Regions from separate parts of the Phytobacter palmae genome, predicted to be linked through region 3. Evidence: predicted binding sites of a transcription regulator. Region 3 holds the regulator's gene; each other region holds the start of a gene.
The links. Region 3 encodes PurR, which represses purine synthesis genes. Its sites were predicted from a motif close to CANGCAAACGTTTGCNTG; they were not measured.

Region 1: the regulator PurR is predicted to act here: its motif matches at 3,387-3,404, upstream of AAIG39_RS02215 (nucleoside-specific channel-forming protein Tsx).
Region 2: the regulator PurR is predicted to act here: its motif matches at 3,243-3,260, upstream of AAIG39_RS04935 (NCS2 family permease).
Region 4: the regulator PurR is predicted to act here: its motif matches at 3,153-3,170, upstream of tusA (sulfurtransferase TusA).

What each region holds. Positions count from the first base shown of each region.
Region 1 covers NZ_JBCIVJ010000001.1:446,144-450,823, forward strand. Annotated here, with positions in the region: gene nusB (transcription antitermination factor NusB) at 1-416, opposite strand, end outside; gene ribH (6,7-dimethyl-8-ribityllumazine synthase) at 436-906, opposite strand; gene ribD (bifunctional diaminohydroxyphosphoribosylaminopyrimidine deaminase/5-amino-6-(5-phosphoribosylamino)uracil reductase RibD) at 996-2,099, opposite strand; gene nrdR (transcriptional regulator NrdR) at 2,102-2,551, opposite strand; gene AAIG39_RS02205 (hypothetical protein) at 2,539-2,673, shown strand; gene AAIG39_RS02210 (SadB/YajI family lipoprotein) at 2,705-3,247, shown strand; gene AAIG39_RS02215 (nucleoside-specific channel-forming protein Tsx) at 3,543-4,421, shown strand; gene yajD (HNH nuclease YajD) at 4,520-4,680, opposite strand, start outside.
Region 2 covers NZ_JBCIVJ010000002.1:479,165-483,844, reverse strand. Annotated here, with positions in the region: gene AAIG39_RS04950 (carbohydrate porin) at 1-1,257, shown strand, start outside; gene AAIG39_RS04945 (esterase) at 1,309-2,487, shown strand; gene yieH (6-phosphogluconate phosphatase) at 2,527-3,192, opposite strand; gene AAIG39_RS04935 (NCS2 family permease) at 3,361-4,680, shown strand, end outside.
Region 3 covers NZ_JBCIVJ010000015.1:119,460-124,139, forward strand. Annotated here, with positions in the region: gene punC (purine nucleoside transporter PunC) at 1-1,191, opposite strand, end outside; gene punR (DNA-binding transcriptional activator PunR) at 1,304-2,215, shown strand; gene purR (HTH-type transcriptional repressor PurR) at 2,232-3,257, opposite strand; gene cydH (cytochrome bd-I oxidase subunit CydH) at 3,556-3,645, shown strand; gene AAIG39_RS18195 (MFS transporter) at 3,812-4,680, shown strand, end outside.
Region 4 covers NZ_JBCIVJ010000002.1:136,605-141,284, reverse strand. Annotated here, with positions in the region: gene AAIG39_RS03345 (AI-2E family transporter) at 1-276, opposite strand, end outside; gene AAIG39_RS03340 (MFS transporter) at 421-1,623, shown strand; gene AAIG39_RS03335 (DcrB family lipoprotein) at 1,624-2,184, opposite strand; gene AAIG39_RS03330 (7-cyano-7-deazaguanine/7-aminomethyl-7-deazaguanine transporter) at 2,258-2,923, opposite strand; gene tusA (sulfurtransferase TusA) at 3,231-3,476, shown strand; gene AAIG39_RS03320 (TRAP transporter substrate-binding protein) at 3,664-4,647, shown strand; gene AAIG39_RS03315 (TRAP transporter small permease) at 4,671-4,680, shown strand, end outside.

The sequences.
Region 1 (4,680 bases), on a different contig from region 3:
TTTTTGTGGGGACGGATCGCGGGGGCTGCTTTGTCGAGCACGCCATTTACAAATTTGTGGCTGTCTTCTGCACCGAAGGTTTTCGCCAGTTCGATAGCTTCGTTAATCGCAACTTTGTACGGAACATCATCACGTTTAGACAATTCGAACAGGGCAATGCGCAGCACCGCCTTTTCAACCTGGCCCAGCTCTTCCAGCAGGCGGGACAGGTACGGCTTCATCAGGCCGTCGAGATACGCGCTGTTAGTCGCCACCCCGGTCAACAGTTCACGGAAGTACAGAACGTCCACATCTTTTACGTCCTGTTCCGCCAGGAACTGGTATTCAACATCAGCGATGTCGTTCTGGGACAACTGCCAGGAGTAAAGCGCCTGGACGGCACACTCACGGGCGCGGCGACGAGCAGCAGGTTTCACGGAATTCCCCTTACAAAATTCAGGCCTTGATGGCTTTCAATACGTTAATCATTTCCAGCGCGGTCAGTGCAGCTTCTGCACCTTTGTTACCGGCTTTGGTGCCAGCGCGTTCGATGGCTTGTTCAATACTTTCAGTGGTCAGAACACCGAAGGCTACCGGGATTCCACTGTCCTGAGCGACATGCGCCAGGCCATTGCTTGCACCGCCAGCCACATATTCAAAGTGCGCGGTGCCGCCACGGATTACGGTGCCCAGCGCAATCACCGCGTCATATTTACCGGTTTTCGCCAGTGCGTCAGCCGCCAGTGGCAGTTCATAAGCGCCCGGAACCCAAACAACGGTAATGTTGTCATCTTTTACCTGACCAATGCGTTTCAGGGCGTCAATCGCACCTTCCAGCAGGCTGTCATTGATAAAGTTGTTGAAACGCGCAATGGTGATGGCGACGCGAGCGTCCGGGGTAGCAACGTTAGCTTCAATAATGTTCATACTCTTCCTTTACAGGTTCAGTTCAGACCCCGCAGGGGGGCGGATTTTATCATAATATTTCACGCGCTGCCTCCCTTTTACAGCAGAGGCTACGCGTGGGTCAGATGCAGGCAGACGTCTGGCCCAACCTGACGTATCTCATTGAATTTAAAAGACGGGGCATCTGCCAGCGCTTCAAGACCTGGCAGTACGCACAGCCCTCGGGCATCCGCACCCAGCAGTTTCGGCGCAAGATAAACAATCAGTTCATCGACCAGACCCGCCTGCAGTAATGCACCTGCAAGATGCGCCCCGGCTTCCACCCAGATGCTGTTGATCTGCTGTTTGCCCAGCATCATCATCAAAGTGACCAGGTCCGCATGACCACGATGTTCCGGAACAAGGATCTCACGAACGGATTCAGGCCAGGCGCGGCTGTCATGGCGCGTACGCGCAAACCAGGTCTCCCCTGGCTGTTGCACTAAAGCGTGTTCAGGTGTCACGCGATTCTGGCTATCCACCACGATGCGTACCGGCTGGCGCAGGTTTTCCTGCGGATATAATCCCTGTACGTCCGGGCTAAGTTCATCCCAGCGGACGGTCAGTTTAGGGTCATCTGCCAGTACCGTCGCGCTAGTGGTCAAAATCGCGTGACTTTGGGCGCGTAAACGCTGTACATCGCGTCTCGCCTGCGGCGACGTGATCCACTGACTCTCGCCGCTGGCCATCGCTGTACGACCATCAAGGGATGCGCCAAGTTTAAGCTGGATCCAGGGGAAACCGGTACGCATGCGCTTTAAAAAACCTTTATTCAGCGCTTCGGCCTCTGCCATCATCAGGCCATGGCTGACCTCAATGCCTTCCTGCTGCAGGCGGTACAAACCACGCCCGGCAACCTGTGGATTCGGATCCTGCATTGCAGCCACAACGCGGGAGACGCCTGCGGCAATAAGCGCTTCGCAGCATGGCGGCGTACGGCCATGATGGCTGCACGGCTCAAGCGTCACATACGCGGTTGCACCGCGCGCACGCTCACCCGCCATACGCAATGCATGAACCTCGGCGTGCGGCTCACCCGCACGATAGTGGAAGCCTTCACCAACAATTTCGCCATTATTCACAATCACACAACCGACATTCGGATTCGGATGGGTGGTGAAACGTCCGCGTTGCGCGAGCTTAAGCGCGCGCGCCATGTACATTTCGTCCAGCATGGTCAGTCCTGTAAACGGGCGATCTCTTCGCCGAACTCTTTGATATCCTCGAAGCTGCGATATACCGACGCAAAACGGATATAGGCAACTTTATCGAGCTTTTTCAGCTGTTCCATGACCAGATTACCGATCATTTTGCTGGGGACTTCACGCTCGCCGGTCGCACGTAATTGTGACTTGATGTGATTCAATGCCATTTCAACGTCGTCGGAACTGACCGGGCGTTTTTCCAGCGCTTTTAACATGCCGCTGCGTAGCTTATCTTCGTTAAACGGTTCACGAACCTCATTGCTTTTCACAACGCGCGGCATGACAAGCTCTGCCACTTCAAAGGTGGTGAAACGTTCATTGCATACCAGACACTGGCGACGGCGACGGACAGACGAACCTTCACCGACAAGGCGAGAATCAATTACTTTGGTATCCACGGCGAAACAGAATGGGCAATGCATACGACGTCCTGGCGAGTGAGTTAACTGAAATCTATTTTACCCTGAACTGGCATGACAACAAAGACGAGCCGATTTTGAGACAATGGATCGATGGCAACGCAGTCGTTGCGATCTACCATTAAAAACATCCTCATCTTCAAGGAAACAGACAGAATGACAAGACGTTACCTAAGATCCCTGTTGCTGGGAAGCGTTTTCGCCCTTAGCGCCTGTGCACAGCAAAGCGAGGTCCGCCAATTGCATCAGGATGTCAGCACCCTGAACAATGAAATGGCCAAACTGAACAAAGAGACGGTGAAAATCACTCAGCAAAATGCGCTGAATGCAAAATCCAGCAACGGCGTCTACCTGCTGCCTGGCTCCAACACCCCCGCCCGGCTGAACAGCCAGATCGGTATGTTGCGTATGACGTTGAAAGACATCACGCCAAATGCGAACGGCACGCGGGCCACGTTGCGAATTCAGGGGGAGTCTAACGATCCACTCCCGGCGTTCAGCGGCACCGTAGAGTGGGGACAAATTCAGGGCACCACGCAGAACTTTCAGGAAGTTAACGTGCAAAACCAACTGATTAGCGCGCCGGCCAGCACGCTTGCGCCAAGTGATGTTGATGTGGCGCTACAACTCAATGGGATTACGCCAGATCAGTTAGGTTTCGTCCGCATCCACGACATTCAGCCCGCCAGTCCGCAGTAATTTTCCCGCCGACACTGTCGCGCTTATTCACATTTTGTTACGCCTGAACACTCACCGGATGAAAATCTGGTGGGTGCCATTTATTGGCAACATTGATGATCATCAGTACAATCCCTGCTGCTGAATGCGCGTAAACGTGAACGCAATCGATTACGTGTGTTTCAGTAATGTGAAACAACACGTATTTTTGTGAGCAAGGATACTTATAATAAGCCCGCAGAAACATGAAATATTTAGAAACGCAATGCGTGCATTCTTTCATTCCCGTAAGGGATCTCTTATCAGTGGCATAATTATGAAGAAAACATTACTCGCAGCCGGCGCTGCACTGGCTTTTTCGACCTCTTTCTCCGTGAATGCAGCGGATAACAGCAAACCGGAATACGTGTCTGACTGGTGGCACCAGAGCGTTAACGTGGTAGGCAGCTATCACACCCGCTTCGGACCACAGATTCGTAACGATACTTACCTGGAATATGAAGCATTTGCCAAAAAAGACTGGTTTGATTTTTATGGTTATGCCGATGCTCCGGTCTTCTTTGGCGGTAACACTGAGGCCAAAGGTATCTGGAACCACGGTTCTCCGCTGTTTATGGAAATCGAACCGCGCTTCTCCATTGATAAACTGACCGGTACCGATCTGAGCTTTGGTCCGTTCAAAGAGTGGTATTTCGCGAACAACTATATCTACGATATGGGTCGCAACGCATCCGGTCGCCAGAGCACCTGGTACATGGGTCTGGGTACCGATATTGATACCGGTCTGCCGATGAGCCTGTCTCTGAACGTGTATGCCAAATACCAGTGGCAGAACTACGGTGCAGAAAACCAGAACGACTGGGACGGCTACCGTTTCAAAGTGAAATACTTTGTGCCAATCACCTCTCTGTGGGGCGGCAACCTGAGCTATATCGGTTTCACCAACTTTGACTGGGGCTCTGATCTGGGCGATAAGAGCGCCTATGCTGAGAACGGCATTAAGCAGCGCACCAACAACTCCATCGCGTCCAGCCACATTCTGTCTCTGAGCTACGATCACTGGCACTACTCCGCTGTTGCGCGTTACTGGCACAATGGTGGTCAGTGGAATAACGATGCCGACCTGGTCTGGATGAAAGAGAACGTACGCTCTACCGGCTGGGGTGGATACCTGGTGGTGGGTTATAACTTCTAAGTGAAGTTATCCCTCATCCTGCAAGGATGACCTGAACAGAAAAGCACCGAACGAGACGCTCATCGGTGCTTTTTTTATTCAGATCCGTTTGAGAATTTTTACTTTTTCTTGTTCAACATCGCTTTCAGATCAGCAAAGGGGTTATACGTCGCCTCGCCAACATCCTTCTGCGCATCTTCCCCCGCAACAACCGTAGAACCGTACTGATCCGCTTCGGTGTATTTCGAATGCTCATGATCGTGACAGAACAGGCAAAGCA
Region 2 (4,680 bases), on a different contig from region 3:
GATGAAATTGGCTTTAGTTACAACGGCTATTTCCGTTCCGGTTGGGCGACTACCACGAATGGATCACCGAAATCCTGGGCTATCGGCTCGCTTGGGCGTTTTGGCAATGAATACACCAGCTGGTTTGATTTGCAGTTCTCCCAGCGCGTTTATAACGAAAATGGAAAGAGCGCAAAAGCGGTCGTCATGCTCGATGGTAACGTTGGGCAGTCCTATTCTGCTGGCTGGTTTGGTGATAACAGCACCAACGAAAACTACCTGCAATTTTCCGATATTTACCTCACCACCAGTGGTTTCCTGCCATTCGCTCCGGAAGCGGATATGTGGGTGGGTAAGCACCAGCTTCCGAAATATGAAGTACAGATGCTCGACTGGAAAACGCAGCGTACTGACTCCTCTGGCGGCGCCGGGATTGAGAACATGAAGCTTGGCAGCGGTAAGCTCGATATTGCGCTGTTGCGTGAGGATATTGACCAGTACGACCGTTCACTCAGCCACTCACAGAAACTCAATACCAACACCGTTGATGTCCGCTACAAAGCCATTCCGTTGTGGGATAAAGCCGAGCTGATGGTCAATGGCCGTTACGCGATGGCGAACTCAACGGATACGCAGAAAGAGAACGTGAACGACAACGGGTATTACAAATGGAAAGATACCTGGATGTTTGGTACGGCGTTAACGCAAAAATTCAAAAGCGGTGGTTATAACGAATTCAGCTTCCTGATGGCCAATAACTCACTGGCAAGCAGCTTTGCCCGCTACAGCGGTTCCAGCCCGTACATCGCATTCAATGGACGTTACTATGGCGATCACACCAACGGTACGGCGATTCGCCTGGTCTCGCAGGGTGAAACCTATCTGCGTGACGATGTGATCGTAGCCAACGCGCTGGTTTATTCACGAGGCGAAGATGTCTATAGCTATGAGACTGGTGCCCACAGTGATTTCACCAGCTATCGCGCGGTCGTGCGTCCGGCGTATATCTGGGACAAATACAACCAGACGGGCGTCGAACTGGCCTATTTCAATCAGCAGAACAAAAATCAGTACGGTACGAAGTTCAAAGAGGCTGGGTATAAAACCACGCTTTACCATACGCTTAAGGTCAACACCAGCATGCTGACGTCACGCCCGGAAATTCGTTTTTATGGTACCTACATCCATGCGCTGGACAACGAACTGGATAATTTCAGCTTCGCTGATGAGAAAAACAACCAGTTTGCCGCAGGCATTCAGGCTGAGGTCTGGTGGTAATGCCCGCACAATATCACTGCGTGAACGACAAAATAATATGAGGGATTTGATATGAAAAGAAACATCGCCTGTCTGACACTCGCCATCACCGCACTGCTTGGCAGCGCTGCCATTCCCGCCATTGCTGCGCCTTTTCCTGCAACCCCGGATTTGTCGGTGCCGGTTAGTCAATATGTGACCCAGGTAAATGCCGATAAAAGCATTACCTATCGCCTGTTTGCGCCATCAGCAAAACGGGTGTCAGTGGTTACCGGTTCCACCCCGGATAACTCTGTCTCCCATGATATGAGCAAAGATGAGAGCGGCGTCTGGTCCTGGAAAAGCGAATCTCTGGCGCCGAATTTGTACGAATACTACTTTGATGTGGATGGCTTCCGCTCGGTGGACACGGGAAGCCGTTTTCAGAAGCCGCAGCGTCAGGTCAATACCAGCCTTATCCTGGTGCCGGGAAGCATACTTGACGATCGCGCCGTTCCGCATGGCGATCTGTTGACCGTGACCTATCACTCGAAAGAGTTAGGTTCAGAGCGTCGCGTCTATATCTGGACACCGCCTGGCTATAACGGCAAAGGTGAACCGCTCCCGGTACTCTACTTCTATCATGGTTTTGGTGACACAGGGCTTTCCGCTATCGATCAGGGACGCCTGCCGCAGATCATGGATAATCTGCTGGCCGAAGGAAAAATCAAACCGATGCTGGTGGTGGTGCCGGATACGGAAACGGATATTGTGCAGGCGATTGCGGAAAACTATCCGCCGAAAGAGCGCCGCAAGACCTTCTATCCGTTGAATGCCAAAGCAGCCGATCGTGAACTGATGCATGACATTATCCCGATGGTCGATGGGCGATTCAATGTGCGTAAAGATGCAAGCGGGCGCGCGCTGGCTGGCTTATCGCAGGGCGGTTATCAGGCGCTGGTATCAGGTATGAACCATCTTGATAGCTTTGGCTGGCTGGCGACCTTGAGTGGCGTAACGACCACTACCGTTCCGGATGCTGGTGTTACCGCGCAGCTCAACAAACCTCAGGAGATCAATAAACAGCTGCATAACTTTACGGTGGTGGTGGGTGAAAAAGATTCCGTCACGGGTAAAGACATCGCCGGTCTGAAAAGCGATCTTGAGAAACAAGGCATTAAATTCGACTACAAGATGTACCCGGGTCTGAATCACGAAATGGATGTCTGGCGTCCAGCCTATGCCGAGTTTGTGCAGAAATTGTTTAAGTGATGCATTACGCCTCTCCCGCATCGGGGGAGGCGTTTACCGTTAGCGCGTAATGTTCCAGCCGCGCGCTTTCCACAATGCCGGAAGTTGCGAAAGTTCGGTGAACGTGGTCACCTGAGGATGGTCAATCGGTTTGTTGTGCTGATCGGCACAGAAATAAAACACTTCCATGCCCGCAGCGATACCCGATTGCACACCGGCCACCGAATCGTCAACCAGAATGCAGCGTGTCGTATTCACATGCAGCGCTTTTGCCGCATGGAACATCAGTTCCGGGTCGGGCTTCCAGCGTTGAATATCGTAACCGCTGAACAGGCGCTCCGGGAAATGGTGCAGAAGACCGGTTTTGCCAAGAGAGTGTTCCATTTTACTTACCGGGCCGTTAGAGACTACGCAGACTGGCACGCTGACCGCATCAAGTAGCTCCTTCGCCCCCGGAATGATTTCCAGCTCGGAATCAAACAGCCGCGCGACTTCGCTGCGAAAAACCGGCTCCAGCTTCGTCTTATCCAGTGTCACGCCGTGTTCTTCACCTGTCACCTCGATGATCTCGTAAAGTTTCATGCCTTTGAAACGCTTGAACACCTCTTCAAGGTCGAGGGTAATGCCAGACTCTTTAAACATATGCACATATGCGCGCGAACAGATGACTTCACTGTCAACCAGGGTGCCGTCACAGTCGAAAAACAGTGCTTCAATTTGGGACATGCCATTTCCTGTATATTGCAAGTTTATCGTTTACTTAAGGCTAATTAGCCCACGCAATCGTTGCCGTATAAGCAAATTCAATGAAAAAAAGTGTGTGATAACCGTCAACATTGTCTCATTTTGGTATAGGATAGCGACGAATTTTCCCTCCTTGTTCGGAAATTGATAATGAGCCAACAACACACTACCCAGGCGTCGAGCCAAGGGTTGCTTGAGCGCGTGTTTAAACTGCGTGAACATGGCACGTCGGCACGCACCGAAGTGATCGCCGGTTTCACCACTTTTTTGACGATGGTTTACATCGTTTTTGTTAACCCGCAGATTTTGGGTGTCGCCGGGATGGACACCAGTGCGGTATTCGTCACCACCTGTCTGATTGCCGCGTTCGGCAGTATCCTGATGGGGCTGTTTGCTAACCTGCCGGTTGCGCTGGCACCCGCAATGGGCCTGAACGCCTTCTTCGCGTTTGTGGTTGTTGGTGCGATGGGGCTGTCCTGGCAAGTCGGGATGGGCGCGATTTTCTGGGGCGCAGTCGGTCTGCTGTTGCTGACTATCTTCCGTGTGCGTTACTGGATGATTGCTAACATTCCGGTCAGCCTGCGTGTAGGGATTACCAGCGGTATTGGTCTGTTTATCGGTATGATGGGCCTGAAAAACGCCGGTGTGATTGTCCCGAACAAAGATACGCTGGTGGCCATTGGTAACCTGACGTCTCACAGCGTTCTGCTGGGTATTCTGGGCTTCTTCATTATTGCTATTCTGGCTTCCCGCAATATTCACGCTGCGGTACTGATTTCTATTGTCGTGACCACCCTGCTGGGCTGGATGATGGGCGATGTGCAGTATCACGGGATTATTTCTGCGCCGCCGAGCGTGGCGAGCGTAGTGGGTAACGTTGACCTGGCCGGATCGTTCAACATTGGCCTGGCAGGCGTTATCTTCTCCTTTATGCTGGTTAACCTCTTTGACTCCTCCGGCACTCTGCTCGGTGTGACCGATAAAGCGGGTCTGGTTGATGAGAACGGTAAATTCCCGCGTATGAAGCAGGCGCTGTATGTCGACAGTATCTCTTCCGTGGCGGGTTCGTTCATCGGTACCTCTTCGGTGACCGCGTACATTGAATCATCTTCCGGGGTCTCTGTGGGGGGCCGTACAGGTCTGACAGCTGTTGTCGTTGGCATCCTGTTCCTGCTGGTTATCTTCCTGTCACCGCTGGCCGGAATGGTTCCTGCGTATGCTGCTGCGGGCGCGCTGATTTATGTTGGTGTCCTGATGACCTCCAGCCTTTCTCGCGTGAAGTGGGATGATCTGACCGAAGCAGTGCCGGCGTTTATCACCGCCGTAATGATGCCTTTCAGCTTCTCAATTACCGAAGGTATCGCGCTGGGCTTTATCTCTTACTGTGTGATGAAGCTGTTCACCGGTCGCCTGCGCGACCTCAGCCCGTGTGTGGTTGTGGTTGCGGTGCTGTTCGTGCTGAAAATCGTC
Region 3 (4,680 bases):
TGAAGACGATTTACTGGCTCCATTTGCATGATAACTTTCACTTTCCTGGCGTTGCATGCGGTAACCAAACGCGACCAGAATGACCGTCGACAGCATCACGCTGGTGGTGGCGAGCAGAGGATGAGCAATCAGGCCCGAGACCACCAGGCTTGCAACAAAACAGAGCCCCAGTTGCAGTGTATTCTGCAAGGCTGCCGCCCGGCCGGTAGCCTGCGGGAAGGGGCGCAGTGCCTGAGCTACCACTATCGGATAAATAGCTCCATTTGCCATTGCCATCAGACAGAAGGGGATTAACAGGGCGGTCAGCGAGGCGCCAGGCATCAGCCCCACAGCCCAGGTTGCAGCGACGCTCAATGCGAAAGCCAGCAGCAACCACGGTAATAAACGGGCACCAGACCATTTTTGCAATGCGGCGCGACAGCCGTAACCCCCGACCAGAAAGGCTATGGTTTGCGGCACATAACTCAGACCAATAACTGCGGGGCCGTATCCCATCTCATGAAGAATAAACGGTGAACCGGTAAGCCAGGCGAAAAAACTGGCCGAGCAGGCGGCGTAAATCAGCACGTTGCCACGATAGCCCTTATCGCGCAACAGCGCGGCGAAAGTCAGCGCCTGTACCGTTTGTGCGGGGTGCTGCGCGCCACTGCGCAGACGCAGTGCCGGGAGCATCAATATTACAGTGATGATAAATAATGTGGCGAAGATTGCCTGCCAGGAGAAGTGGGCCAGAATCCAGCTGCCAAGCAGGGGCGCGAGGGCAGGAGATAAACCCACCAGCGGCATAATGGTGGCAAAAATGCGGTTTGTCCGCTGCGCCGGATAATGATCCGTCACCAGCGCCTGCCAGGTCACGGCAGCCGCACAGACCCCGATGGCCTGGACAAAACGCAACACCAGCAACCAGACAGCGTTCTGCACCCAAAGCATACCAAGGCAGCCGACGGCGAAAATGGCCAGGCCCGCGAGCAAAACAGGCTTCCTGCCATAGCGATCCGACAGCGGCCCCCATACCAGTTGAGCAACAGCAAAGCCTGCAAGAAACAGGCTTAGCGTCGCGCTGACCGCTGCGGCAGACGTATTTAAATCTTGCTGAATATCGGCAAACGCCGGCAGGTACATATCTGTAGCCAGAAAGCCCAGTACGCTTAAGCCCGCGAGCCAGACTAAAAATCCTTTTCCAGGTTGCATGGCAGATCTCTTTTTATGACAGGTAATCAGGGCTCCAGAGTCTAAGGAGTGCAACCCGGCTTGTGAAACGCTAATATTTGTCCGGTGGTTTCAAAATTTTTGCAGGCAGATTATGTGGTCAGAATATTCTCTCGAAGTGGTTGATGCCGTTGCCCGAAATGGCAGCTTTAGCGGTGCAGCGCAGGAGCTACATCGTGTACCTTCTGCGGTCAGCTATACCGTGCGTCAACTCGAAGAGTGGCTGGCGGTACCGTTGTTTGAACGCCGTCACCGGGATGTTGAATTGACGCCCGCTGGCGTGTGGTTTTTGAAAGAGGGGCGTTCTGTTATCAAAAAAATGCAGATCACCCGGCAACAGTGTCAGCAAATTGCCAACGGCTGGCGTGGGCAGTTATCTATCGCCGTTGATAACATCGTTAAACCGGAACGTACGCGCCAGATGATTGTCGATTTCTATCGCCATTTTAGCGATGTCGAACTGCTGGTCTCCCAGGAGGTATTTAACGGTGTATGGGATGCGCTGGCCGACGGACGTGTTGAACTGGCTATTGGCGCAACTCAGGCAATTCCGGTCGGGGGCCGCTATACCTTTCGCGATATGGGCATGTTGAGCTGGAAATGTGTGGTTGCGCGTCATCATCCGCTGGCGGCGATGGCGTCGCCGCTCAGTGATGATACGTTACGGAACTGGCCATCGCTGGTGCGCGAAGATACCTCCCGTTCGCTGCCTAAACGCATCACCTGGCTTCTGGATAATCAGAAGCGGGTTGTCGCCCCTGACTGGGAATCATCTGCTGCCTGCTTGTCTGCCGGGCTATGCATTGGGATGGTGCCAGCGCATTTTGCCCGTCCGTGGATCGATCGCGGTGAATGGGTTGCGCTGGCACTTGAAAATCCTTTCCCGGACGCCGCCTGTTGTCTGACCTGGCAGCAGAATGATGCTTCACCGGCGCTGAGCTGGTTACTGGATTACCTGGGTGACAGCGAAACACTGAACAGAGAGTGGCTGCGGGAGCAGGAATGAACTGCTCCCGGCAGGATTAACGGCGATAGTCGCGGAACGGACCATCGGCAACCGAGCGGCGTTCAATCAGACGCGGATGCACTTCAATTGATTGTGACTCTTCACGCTTGTTCACGATGCGGTCCAGTAGCATGTTAAACGCGGTTTCACCCAGCGAGTCTTTCGGCTGGTGGATAGTTGTCAGTGAAGGGGTAAAGAAACGTGAATTGCGCACGTTATCATAACCGATCACCGAAATATCCTGCGGCACGCGCAGGCCCATTTCATCAGCCGCGCACAACGCGCCCATCGCCATAATGTCGCCACCGCAGAACACCGCAGTCGGGCGAGAAGACTGAGTCAGTATTTGTTGCATCGCACGATAACCGGACTCCGGCTCAAAGTCGCCCTGCACAATCCAGTTTTCCGGTACATTGATGTGGGCCTCTTGCATCGCTTTCATAAAGCCACTAAGACGGCCGGCTCCCGTGTTGCGCTCTAATGGCCCGGGGATAACGCCAATTTCGCGATGGCCGCGTTCAATCAGATAACGGCCGGCCATATAGCCACCGGCAAAGGCGTTATCGATTACCGTATCGGTAAAATCGGCTTTTGCTTCGCCCCAGTCCATTACCACCATAGGAATATGGCGATATTCCTCCAGCATGCTGAGTAACGATTCCGGGTATTCAGAACACATGACCAGCAGACCATCCACACGTTTTTGCGCCATCATCGACAGATAGGCGCGCTGTTTTTCCAGGTTATTCCAGGCGTTACCGAGAATAAGGGTGTAGCCTTTCTGGAAACAATTTTTCTCAACTGCTTCGATGATCTCGGCGAAATAAGCCGCTTCGCTACTGGTCGCCAGCAAGCCAATAGATTTCGTGTGATTGACTTTCAAACTGCGGGCAACCGCGCTGGGAGAGTAGTGTAATTCTTTAATCGCTGCCCAGACCGCGTTGCGCGTCTCTTCTGCAACGAAACGCGTCTTGTTAATTACATGTGATACGGTTGTGGTGGAAACGTTTGCTCGCTTCGCTACGTCTTTAATCGTTGCCATCAGATCTTACTCCAGACCATATCGTAAACTCCTGATAATACATAAGGTAAACGTTTGCCTTCCATCACCCTTTACCCATAGAAGGGATTGCAATACGCCGGGAAAAAGACACTGGACGTCAGGAGGGGAGTCAATGGCCGGTACGCTAATAAATTTAGCGTCGAATTTTGTCTGATCTTGACCAAAAGGGGAAGTGCTAAAACGTGTATCACTCTAAATCCTGCAAGATTTTTACGTTTATTTGTGCAAAAATGCGTTACATCACTTTTTGTGTGGAAATTAATAAGGAGAAAAATTGATGAGCACCGACCTGAAGTTTTCTTTAGTGACTACCGTAATTGTACTCGCCCTGATTGTTGCTGGCGGACTCACTGCCGCACTGCATTGATTTACCCCGGGGGAGAGCCCTCTCTCCCTCGTCTCTCCTGTCGATTGTCATCAAATCAGCAATAGTCTTTTCCCATTTCGCTAACTTCTGTTTTTTGTGATTGATGTCATACTTTTGACTTCTGTGACGGTGTCGCGCGTCGACACGGCAATTCCGGAGTCTATTTATGAAGATCAATTTCCCACTGCTTGCCCTGGCGATTGGCGCTTTCGGCATCGGTACGACCGAATTTTCACCCATGGGGTTACTGCCCGTTATCGCCCAGGGCGTGGATGTCTCGATCCCGGCAGCGGGTATGCTTATTAGCGCTTATGCTATTGGCGTCATGGTTGGCGCACCGTTAATGACGCTGTTGCTTTCCCATCGGGCGCGACGTAATGCGCTGGTATTCCTGATGGCGATTTTTACCCTCGGCAATGTGCTGTCGGCACTTTCACCTGATTACACAACATTGATGCTCTCCCGCATCATTACCAGTCTGAATCATGGTGCGTTCTTTGGGCTTGGTTCTGTGGTGGCAGCAAGCGTGGTGGCAAAAGAAAAACAGGCCAGTGCGGTAGCGACCATGTTTATGGGGCTGACTATCGCCAATATCGGCGGTGTGCCCGCAGCAACCTGGCTGGGTGGGGCGATTGGCTGGCGCATGTCGTTCCTGGCCACAGCGGGGCTGGGTGTCATCGCTATGATCAGTCTCTACTTTTCGTTGCCGAAAGGCAGTGCCGGTGAGCGTCCTGATGTGCGTAAAGAACTGGCAGTATTAATGCGTCCTCAGGTAGTTTCGGCGTTGCTGACGACGGTACTGGGGGCCGGGGCGATGTTCACGCTCTATACCTACATTTCACCCGTACTGCACCGTATTACCGATGCCACACCTGCGTTTATCACCGCGATGCTGGTGCTGGTAGGCGTTGGATTCTCCATCGGTAACTATCTTGGCGGCAAGCTGGCTGACCGCTCGGTCACGGCGACCCTGAAAGGCTTCTTGTTGCTATTGATCGTAATTATGGTTGCAATTCCCTGGCTGGCGCGCAGTGA
Region 4 (4,680 bases), on a different contig from region 3:
CGTCATGAATTCATTCACTGAGGCGGCCAGCACACCAACCAGCGCGGTCAGGAAGATCAGCATCACCAGTACCACAATAGCGATGGCGACAGGTCGTTTCACACCCCGGCGAAGAAACCAGGTCACCAGCGGGTTAAGCACGATGGCGAAAAAGAGCGCCAGTAATAATTGAACAATGATATCGGCGGCGGCATGAATACCGGCCAGAATAATGACCAGTGAGGCCAGTTTGAGAAGAATATGTAAACCCGCACGATCGGGTTGGGGCTGTGTCATGGGCAATTCCTTTTTCTATACCGCCCGATAAGTGTAGCCACTGGCGGGCGCTTCGCCCGAGGCAGATATTCTTAAACTGCATGCTGATTTCCAGTCCATGACGTGGTAATAGTGAAACATCGTTGTGAAAATCTGGTGAACCCCATGCCCGAACAAGCCGCTGAACCGGCGCTAAGCGGATTACGTCTTAATCTGCGGATTCTCTCCGTCGTTATCTTCAACTTCGCAAGTTACCTCACGATAGGTTTGCCACTGGCGGTTTTGCCAGGCTATGTCCATGAAACGCTGGGGTATAGCGCCTTCTGGGCAGGGCTGGTTATCAGCCTGCAATACTTCGCCACCCTTATGAGTCGTCCACATGCCGGACGCTACGCCGATATGCTCGGTCCGAAAAAGGTGGTGGTGTTTGGCCTCTGTGGCGCGTTCATTTGCGGGTTGAGTTACCTGCTGGCGGATCTGCAAAGCGCCTCGCCGCTGGTGAGCCTGGTGCTGCTCTGTACAGGGCGCATCATTCTCGGTATCGGGCAAAGTTTTGCCGGGACCGGGTCGATGCTATGGGGCGTAGGGGTGGTCGGTTCACTGCATATTGCCCGCGTTATTTCCTGGAACGGTATTGCAACCTATGGCGCAATGGCGCTGGGGGCACCGCTTGGCGTCATTTGCTACAACTACGCCGGACTGAGTGGCCTGGGTGGCTTCATTATGGCGGTGGCGTTTGTTGCCATTGCCTGTGCGTTGCCGCGTGCGGCGGTAAAAGCCAGCAAAGGTAAGCCACTGCCGTTTCGTGCGGTGCTCGGGTTTGTCTGGATCTATGGGATGGGGCTGGCGCTGGGTACGGCCGGATTTGGCGTTATTGCCACCTTTATTACCTTCTTTTATGACGCTAAAGGGTGGGATGGCGCCGCCTTCGCCCTGACGCTGTTTAGCCTGGCGTTTGTAGGCTCACGGCTGGTTTTCCCGAACAGTATTAACCGCCTGGGTGGCCTGAATGTGGCGATGATAAGCCTTGCTGTGGAAGTGGTCGGCCTTATTCTGGTGGGGATCGCCGATGCCCCGCTGGTGGCGAAAATAGGGGTTTTCCTGACCGGGGCCGGTTTCTCTCTGGTCTTCCCGGCGCTGGGGGTGGTGGCGGTCAAAGCCGTGCCGCAGCACAATCAGGGCGCGGCGTTGGGCACATATACGGTGTTTATGGATCTGTCGCTGGGGATAACCGGGCCGCTTGCCGGGCTGTTGATGGCATGGTCAGGGGTATCGATGGTTTATCTGCTGACGGCGGTGCTGGTGGCGGGGGCTTTATTGCTGACGTGGCGGCTAAAAAAACGGCCTCCGCTGGAGGCCGTTTCCTGATTACTTGATGACCAGGGTGTTAACAATGTTTTCCGCTGCGGTCTGCGCCTGCTGCTGGTTATCGGCCGGCAGCGTTACCTGCAACGTCAGCAGTTTGTTGTCCACTTTACCCAGCACCACGGTAGACCAGGCCGTTTGACCTTTGGCGGAGATGATGCTGTCGAGCTGCTGCATCTTCTGGCCTTTCAGTTCGATAGACTTGTTGGTCACGACCTGCAGCTGCGGGTCGCGGTTGCGCTGCTGGTCTTCCAGGCGTTTTGCCAGCGTATCCAGCCCTTCCTGAGTGTCGTCGCCCACAATTACAATCACCGCTTTCTGACCGGTTGAGTCAGAGTAAACGTGCATATTATTAGACTGCGTACCCAGTTTGCCGCTTTGGTCGGTCATGTCTGCGGGCAGCGAGAAGCTGAGTTTGCCATCAAGCAGCGTCACCGGTTGCCCGGTCGCGTTGCTTTCTGCGGAAGCCCCTTGTGCGGGCGTTTTTTTGCTGTCGCTGTTGTCGCAGGCCGCCAGACCCATCACCAGCAGGCCAATACCGACATATTTAACCAGATTGCGCATTGACTTCTTCCTTTCGATAAACAGCCATAACGGCTCATGCGGGCCATCTTACCACAACTGGCAACGCGTACTCTTAACTGGCCTGTAACGCTGATATTTCAGATTTGTCTGCCAGTCTTTTCAACAGCATATTCAACAACACGCCATACATCGGCAGGAAGAAGGCGATGCTGATAATGACCTTAAAGGCGTAATCCACCAGCGCGATTTCCATCCAGTGTTCAGCCATAAACGGGTCCGGGCTGTGCCAGAAGGCGATGAAGAAAAAGGCGAGGGTGTCGCTGGCGTTACCGAACACCGTGGAGGCCGCAGGTGCCATCCACCAGCGTTTGTTCTGACGCAGGCGGTTAAACACATGCACGTCAAGGATCTGCCCCAACGCGTAAGCCATAAAGCTGGCGGTGGCGATACGGGCAACGAACAGGTTGAAATGGGTCAATGCTTCAAAGCCCTGCCAGCTTCCCATATAAAACAGTGAAGATATGCCGTAGGAGATAACCAGCGCAGGCACCATCACGGCGAAAATAATCCGTCGGGCGAGCGGCGCGCCAAAAATACGCACGGTCAAATCTGTCGCAAGGAAAATAAACGGGAAACTGAATGCGCCCCAGGTGGTGTGGAAGCCGAAAATACTGACCGGTAGCTGTACCAGATAGTTGCTGGAGGTGATCACCAGCAGGTGAAAAAGGGATAGCCAGAACAGCGCTTTCATGCGCTGAGTTTGCGAAAACTGCGTCATATTGTGACCTTTTTAGTGTTTGGGGTGAGGGAACCCAATAAACATGTAACGCCTTATCTTCGTTGCCCTTTTCATATCGGGAAGCACTGGTCATCTTCACGTACTCCGTGTACGTAACGATGCCGGCGTGCTGGCCTCAAACAAACGGGCTGCGCCAATAATGCGTGTTGATACTGTGCAAAGCCGCAGAATGATACTGCAACATTTTGGCGATGCAATGGTTATTTTTAACGCAATCGTTAACCTGGCTTGCGTCATAAAATGGGCAGCGTAAACTAATGCCGTTTTTCCCCCGTGTGAGATGAAAATGACCGACCTGTTTATTACCGCCGACCATACTCTTGATGCGCTGGGCCTGCGTTGCCCTGAGCCGGTGATGATGGTGCGCAAAACCGTACGCAACATGCAGCCGGGTGAAACCCTGCTGGTGATTGCCGACGATCCGGCGACCACCCGCGACATTCCAGGTTTCTGCCGTTTTATGGAACATGAACTGGTGGCCCATGAAACACAATCGCTGCCGTATCGCTATCTGGTGCGTAAAGGACAATAACTCCCCCATGACAGGCCGCGTTTTTACGCCGTTTGCGATCCTTGCCACCATTCTAAACCGTTGTTTCATTTTTTAGCGCTTTTTGTGAGGCGCTTCACCCTCCCTTTTTCAGCGGTAGTCTAGTTTTTAAGCGTAAAAATAAAACATTGTTTTAACATTTACCTTTCACTGCCCTGGAGAAGACCCGATGAAAACGACTTTCAAGCCGTTGCTGGCCGCGTTGTGCCTGTCCACCGTGTCACTGTTATCTGTATCCGCTGTTAACGCACAGACGATTAAAGCTGCCGATGTGCATCCGGAAGGCTATCCCAATATTGTTGCTGTGCAGAATATGGGGGAAAAACTCAAACAACAAACAGACGGTAAGCTGGAGATTAAAGTCTTTCCTGGCGGCGTCCTGGGCGATGAAAAACAGATGATCGAGCAGGCGCAAATGGGCGCAATCGATATGATTCGCGTCTCAATGGCACCCGTTGCCGCCATTCTCCCGGATATTGAGGTGTTCACCCTGCCGTATGTGTTTCGTGATGAAGACCATATGCATAAAGTCATTGATGGCGATATCGGTAAAGAGATCGGCGATAAGCTGACCGCCAATCCAAAATCGAGGCTGGTATTTCTTGGCTGGATGGACTCTGGTACGCGCAATCTCATCACTAAAAAACCGGTTGTGAAGCCTGAGGATTTGAACGGAATGAAAATTCGCGTTCAGGGCAGCCCCGTCGCACTGGCGACGTTAAAGCAGATGGGGGCTAACTCGGTGGCGATGGGGGTGAGTGAGGTGTACAGCGGCATGCAAACGGGCGTAATTGATGGCGCGGAAAACAATCCGCCGACGTTTATTGCCCATAACTATATGCCGGTCGCCAAAAACTATACCCTCAGCGGCCACTTTATTACCCCCGAAATGCTGCTCTACTCGAAAGTGAAATGGGACAAACTCAGTGCGGATGATCAGAAAAAAATCCTCGCCCTGGCACGTGAAGCCCAGTTTGAACAGCGCAAGCTTTGGGAAGCCTATACCCAGCAGGCGCTGGATAAAATGAAAGCAGGCGGCGTGCAATTTCATGACATCGATAAATCGGTGTTTATTAAAGCGACAGAGCCGGTGCGAGCCCAGTATGGCGACAAGCACCAGGATCTGATGAAAGCTATCGCTGACGTCAAATAACCCCCACTTTCTGCGGAGAACCTATGTCAGAAC